2 regions of the Paenibacillus sp. FSL R7-277 genome follow, and region 2 is predicted to be linked to the other one. Evidence: predicted binding sites of a transcription regulator. Region 2 holds the regulator's gene; the other holds the start of a gene.
The links. The regulator LexA, encoded in region 2, represses DNA repair genes until DNA is damaged. The targets are predictions, from matches to a motif close to CGAACATATGTTCG.

Region 1: C173_RS15990 (putative DNA modification/repair radical SAM protein) is a predicted target of LexA. The motif match lies at 1,312-1,325, and genes of this name have one in related genera.

Annotation. Positions count from the first base shown of each region.
Region 1 covers NZ_ASPX01000045.1:103,345-106,726, forward strand. Annotated here, with positions in the region: gene C173_RS15990 (putative DNA modification/repair radical SAM protein) at 1-1,267, opposite strand, end outside; gene C173_RS15995 (hypothetical protein) at 1,461-1,652, shown strand; gene C173_RS16000 (glycoside hydrolase family 3 C-terminal domain-containing protein) at 1,934-3,382, shown strand, end outside.
Region 2 covers NZ_ASPX01000054.1:2,274-5,655, forward strand. Annotated here, with positions in the region: gene C173_RS16225 (DUF4359 domain-containing protein) at 1-264, shown strand, start outside; gene C173_RS16230 (hypothetical protein) at 356-577, shown strand; gene C173_RS16235 (hypothetical protein) at 694-912, shown strand; gene C173_RS16240 (L,D-transpeptidase) at 992-1,330, opposite strand; gene lexA (transcriptional repressor LexA) at 1,518-2,144, opposite strand; gene C173_RS32915 (LysM peptidoglycan-binding domain-containing protein) at 2,342-2,758, shown strand; gene C173_RS16255 (DUF896 domain-containing protein) at 2,868-3,077, shown strand; gene C173_RS16260 (hypothetical protein) at 3,125-3,382, shown strand, end outside.

The DNA.
Region 1 (3,382 bases), on a different contig from region 2:
CGGGCAAGGTGGAGAGGTTAAAGTCGTCGAACAGCGTGAGCTGCTCCACCTGCGGCTGCTGGAGAGCGAGCTGCTCCCCGGACATGAGTGAGCGAAGCAGCGTATGCTCGCTTACCTTCAGCCCCTCCAGCGGCTTATCCTTACAGGTGATGAAGAACTGGGCACGCTTGATGACCACGCCCAGCTTCTTCAGCGCATGGAAATCGAGCGATCCGGCCCGTCTGGCCTTCACGATCCGCTGTGCGCTTCTTACGCCGATGCCGGGTACACGCAGCAGCATTTCGTACGGGGCGCGGTTGATCTCAACGGGGAACTGCTCCCGGTGGTTAACGGCCCAGCTGCATTTGGGGTCCAGCAGCGGGTTGAAGTTCGGCACAGCCTCATCCAATAATTCATTCGCCTTGAAGCCGTAGAAGCGCAGGAGCCAATCGGCTTGATAGAGCCGGTGTTCCCGCAGCAGAGGCGGCTTGGTGTCTAGAGCGGGCAGGAGGGAATCCTCTACTACAGGGGTATAGGCCGAGAAAAATACACGCTTGAGTGCGTATTTGCGGTATAAGCCTTCCGTCAGATTAAGGATCTGGTAATCGGTATCCGGCGTTGCCCCCACGATCATCTGGGTGCTCTGTCCGGCCGGAGCGAAGCGGGGCGCATGATTATACCGGACGATATCGGAGCGGTTCTCCTTGATCCGGCTGGTAATTAGCCCCATCGGCTTCAGGATGGATACCTTGCTCTTATCGGGGGCGAGCCGTCCGAGACTCTCCTGCGAGGGCAGCTCGATGTTGACGCTCATGCGGTCGGCGAGCAGGCCAAGTCTGGACAGCAGGGCTTCGTCTGCTCCGGGGATGGCTTTTACATGAATATAACCGTTGAAATGATAGACATTGCGCAGCAGCTCAAGCGCTGAGATCAGCTGCTCGGTGGTGTAGTCCGGATTGCGCATAATGCCTGAGCTAAGAAATAGTCCCTCTATATAATTACGGCGGTAGAATTGCATGGTGATATCTGCGATCTCTTCAGGGGTGAAGGCTGCCCGGCGAATGGGGTTAGATTTGCGGTTAATGCAATAGGCACAATCATATACACAGCCGTTGGTCATAAGCACCTTCAGCAGCGAGATACAGCGGCCGTCCGCCGCGAAGCTGTGGCAGATGCCCATCGCGGAGGTGTTGCCGAGCGCCCCGGCCTGGCCCTTGCGGTCGGAACCGCTTGAAGTGCACGCTACATCGTATTTGGCGGAAGCGGTCAGAATCTCTAGTTTCTCCATTACATCCACGGTCTCAATCCCCCTCATATGTGAGCATTATATATCGAACATACGTTCTTGTCAAAGGTATACCCCCCTTCTTGGCCGCCTGTAAAATGTATGCGCATTCCTTCTTGTGCTATAATAGAAACTGATGGTTCATGGAATGAGGAATCATACGGTTATTGAAATCCCGGTTAGGAGTGTTGCTGAAGTGAGAGGATATAACATATGGCGGCCCATCATGCTGATTGCGGTTGCGCTGCTGACAAGACAGTTAGTGACAAGTATTTGCCTTATGTTCGGCATGTCGCAGGAATCGGCAGGCAGTGTAGCCATGCTGGGCATGATCGTTGCCGCTCTTATTATGTACAACCGCATGATGAAGGGCCGCCGCCGCAGATAAAATCAATAGAAGATCCGGCCGTATCTCTTTCAGGCGGAGCGGATTGCATAGGAACAGGCTTGAGAGACGCCCGCACAGGTGTCTTTTTTATTAGAGGTGTCTTTTTAGCTGGAAAAATTTATGCAGACAGATGTGCATCCCGGCGATCCGGCAAGCGGTGCTTGAATAATCTGGCTGGAGCTTATATTCTTAGAAGGATATGCTATATGATGGACCATACAGATTCAAGGCAACGTATATTCCCTGCAGGGAGGGCGTTATCTATAGAATCAACCCACAGCATGGGAAATGAACATACAGGAGGAAACCAATTGAGTACACAGAACATTGGAGTGCCGTTAGAGGGTTTTGCAGAATTTAGCCGGACGGTAGCCGCAGAGGGTGCGGTACTGCTTAAGAATGAGGGACAGGTGCTTCCGCTGGGTAACGGTGAGAGCGTCGCTGTTTTTGGCAGAATACAGGTGAACTATTACCGCAGCGGTACAGGATCGGGCGGTAGCGTTCACGTTGCATATACGACGAATCTGCTGGATGGACTGCGCAGCAAGAAGAACATTAGCGTGAATGAAGAGCTGGCTGCAGCCTACGAGGCTTGGATCGGGCTTAATCCGTTCGATGACGGCGGCAAGGTATGGGCTGCGGAGCCGTGGAACCAGAAGGAAATGCCGCTTACGGACGAGCTGGTGAAACAGGCAAGAAGCCAGTCAGCCAAAGCGGTTGTTGTCATTGGACGTACGGCGGGCGAGGATCAGGATAATGCCGATACCGCAGGCAGCTACCGGCTGACGGAAGATGAGAAGGCGATGCTTGTCTCGGTTACGGCTCATTTTGAACAGACGATTGTGGTGCTCAACGTATCCAACATTATCGATATGAGCTGGGTAAATGACGCCGCTTATGTGAACCCTATCTCTGCAGTGATCTATTCCTGGCATGGCGGCATGGAGGGCGGCCACGCGATCGCCGATGTTCTGGCCGGCGAGGTTACGCCAAGCGGCAAGCTGACGGACACCATCGCTTATTCCATTGAGGATTACCCGTCGACCCGCAACTACGGCAATGAGTTCAAGAACCTGTACGAGGAAGATATCTATGTGGGCTACCGTTATTTCGAGACCTTCTGTCCCGATAAGGTTCAGTATGAATTCGGCTACGGGATCTCTTACACGACCTTCAAGCTGGAGCCGGAGGAAGCGAAGCTGGTGAACCAGGCGGGCGAGCCGCAGATTGAAATCGGCGTCACCGTAACGAATACGGGAGCAGTATATGCCGGTAAAGAAGTAGTGCAGGTGTATGTTGAAGCGCCGCAAGGACAGCTGGGTCAACCGGCCAAAGCGCTGGCAGCCTTCGCTAAGACTAAGCTGCTGGAGCCTGGCGAGTCTCAGCGTCTTACTGTAAGCTTCCCGCTCCATTCCATGGCTTCCTATGATGACGCCGGAGTGACCGGGCACGCTTCCGCTTATGTGCTGGAAGCCGGAACCTACCGCTTCTATGCAGGAACCAGCGTCAAAGCGGTATCAGCAGTGCTTCTGGATGGACAAGAAGGCTATGTGTTGGATGAGCTTAAGGTCGTGGAACAGCTGCAAGAGGCCATGGCGCCTACCGAGAGCTTCATGCGGATGAAGCCGGGTGCCCGCAAGGCAGACGGTTCGTATGAGCTTGTCTCCTCCGAGGTGCCAACGCGCAAGGTGGATCTGGCGGAGCGGATTGAACGCAATCTGCCGCAGCAG
Region 2 (3,382 bases):
ATGGCTGTTACGAATCCGGGAAAGGAAGCATTCAGTAAATATTCTGTAAAGAATCTGGAGAATACGCTTGATCAGGAAATAGGCGACGGAATTAGCAAAGTGGTGGCCCAGCCTGTAATTGAGTCTTTGACCGAGAGAGATAACTACTTTTTGTTCTCAGTATTCAGTGTACCAGACCTTAAGAATACCAATTTTTTTACCCGGGATGGCGGGGCCACGAAGAAGTATATCGGATTGTTCAAAATCCTTTTTATTAAGCTGTAAATATGGTTTACATATTGTTCCATGACCCGGTATAATTGAATAGATTCGAGACGGAATCTTTAATATGGTTGTGGAACAAGGAGGAACGAAGTTGAATACGGCTTATAAAGTACTGTCCAGTGATGCTGATCTATTCGCTGCTGCACTGGCACAGGTACAGGTCTACGTCGTTCAGCTGGTTGATGGCAAACCGCATGTGATTGCTGATTATGCCGGACCTGTACAGAAATGGACACCGGAGTACATTGTGCTGGCCGGAATGACTTATAGACGCGATGAATTTGAATTCCGGGTACGATTGAACAAAAAGTAATCAGATTCGCTGCCCACTACCTGCAGCTCTAACTAACATTACTGCCGAATCACACAATCTTTGGAGCCATTCTTGGCATCTCTTATACTATCCAAGTGTAAAAGAGAGGTGTAAAGATGAGCCAAAGAGAACGTAACCGGATTCGCAGAGCCATTAATGTCCTGCTGACACAGCGGGCAATTCTGCTGGAGAGACTGGAAGAAATCAATGAGAATCTGCGCAGAGTGCCTAGAGGTTCGCGGGCCAGAAGAGAACTGCTGGCAGCCAGAGAATCGATCCGCGAGGCCATCCGTTTGAATACGGTGGCTATCCGTCTGTTGAGAAGTGTGCTGTAGTCTGTATCCGCTCTAATTCATATGAATCACAAGAACCCTTGGGGCGCAATCTGGCGTCTCAAGGGTTTTTGTGACGTTCCTATTCCCGGATGGTAACACGGGTACCTATGGGAACGAGGGCGGCTAGAGCCAGAACATCTGCGTTATACATACGAATACAGCCGTGTGAGACCATGTGGCCAATGGAGGATGGGTCATTGGTTCCGTGGATGCCGTAATGCGGCTTGGACAGTCCCATCCAGAAGGCACCGAACGGGCCGCCTGGATGGGGCTGTTTGTTAATGATGGTGTATTCGCCTACCGGCGAGACGGTTAACATTTTGCCGATGCCGACAGGGAAGCCTCTGGTGACAACGTCATTATCCAGCAAATACAGCATGCGCTGTGACAGATCGACGATAATTCGGTAATTGGGCATACAGATCAGCACTCCTTTGTAACAGGATATGTGCGGAGCTATGCAGCGGTTCGCAGAAAAATGGCCATAAAGACGAATGCGAACAAATGTTTGTATACAGCTTTTTGGCCACTACACGAAGTAAAATGAACATAAAACAGGCTGCTTCGCATGGTGCGGAGCAGCCTGTTCTTAAGCGGGGAGTAGATTAGTGGATATCGCGGAATAATCCGATGACCCGGCCCAAAATCGTAACGCGGTTGAGGCGGAGAGGCTCGTACGCCGGATTCTCCGGCTGCAGCCTGATATGATCCCGTTCCTTGTAGAAGGTCTTGACAGTTGCTTCATCTTCTTCGGTCATCGCTACAACAATATCGCCGTTGTCGGCAGTCTGCTGCTGGCGCACGATGACATAATCCCCGTTCATAATTCCGGCATCTACCATACTGTCACCAAGAACAGATAGCATAAATACCTTGTTATCGCCTACATAATGAGCAGGCAATGGGAAGTAATCCTCAATATTCTCTGTAGCTGTAATAGGAACACCAGCTGTAACCTTACCCACGACCGGGATGCGGGTAACGGTCTGGACGAATTGATGCACATTCTCTGAATCTTCCTGGCCGAGTAATTCAATGGCACGCGGTTTCGTTGGGTCACGCCGGATCAGGCCCTTCTTCTCAAGCCGGTCCAAGTGACCATGCACGGTTGAGCTGGAGGCCAAGCCGACAGCCTCGCCAATCTCGCGGACGGACGGAGGATAACCCTTGCTGCGGACTTCATTACGTATAAATTCCAGGATCGCCAGCTGACGACTAGAAATCTTTGACATCGGAATCAACCCCATATACTATGTTTGGGAAAATTATAACATAGAACTTCCGTTCGTACAAACATAAGTTCTAAAATGAGGAAAATAAGAGAACGGAAATAAAGAGAACAAATGTTCCGAAAAAACTATTGATCGAAACACATGTTCGTGTTATATTATTTTCGAAAGCAAGAACATGTGTTTGGAGGATGATGATCATGTTAAAGTATAGTACATACAACAGCATCTACAATAATGAGGATATCAAGGTGTCCGCTCCCGGTAATCCAACTGCTCATAGTTATGTAACCAAGATCAAGGACGGTATTCTTCATAGTCTCGCTGCGCTCTCATCACTATTCCGTCAGGTCAGCCTGATGAAGCTGGTTCTGGTGCTGATGCTTGTTATTTCGGGATTCACTGTGGTGGGGAATGTTTTTGCCGGTTCGGTCTCGTCGATGAAGCCGGATAAGCGGATCGTAGTCGAACGCGGAGATACCTTATGGAGTATTGCGTTAAGCAACAAGCCTGAGGACATGAAGACTGCCGTATATATAGAAGGAATAATGAAGACGAATCATTTGGAGAACAGCGGCATTAAGGCCGGAGATATTCTGACTTTACCTTTATACTGAAGGAATATGTCAGACTAATGATCGACTGTGAGAGCTTTCAGGGGGTAGACCTTGACAAGCTCTTTTTCTCATGGCAAAGTTAAAATGAATTTAGAGGGAGGGAAACGTATTGAATATTGACGAATTGGTCGCACGCATCAATGAATTGGCACGCAAAGCTAAGAACGGCGGCCTGAATGACGAGGAACTGGCTGAACGTGCCAAGCTCCGCGAGATGTACCTGGGGAATATCCGCACTAACTTTCGGGCCCAGCTTGATACCATCGAAATTGTGGACAATCCGGAGCATGAAGAAGGCAATAACGGACTTAAGCATTAGCCTGTTGCCTTTTCATAGATAATACAGGATGACTAGGGGGAACTTACATGGCCCGTTCTTGGGAAAGAATGGTTCAACGCAACACGAAGCAAATTAACCAGCAAAGAAAGAAGCAGGGGAAGGACTCCATTTACACTTCCAGCACTAAGACTGCCGCGAAAAGCATCGATATTTTCAAAGGTCGCAATATTGTATTCCCCGTTGTACTGATGCTGCTCGGTATCATGTTCTGGGTGGTCGGCTCAATTGACGAAGCCAAAGGAAGCGGGATTCTGGCTAACTGGCTGGGTGTAGTGCTGTACTTC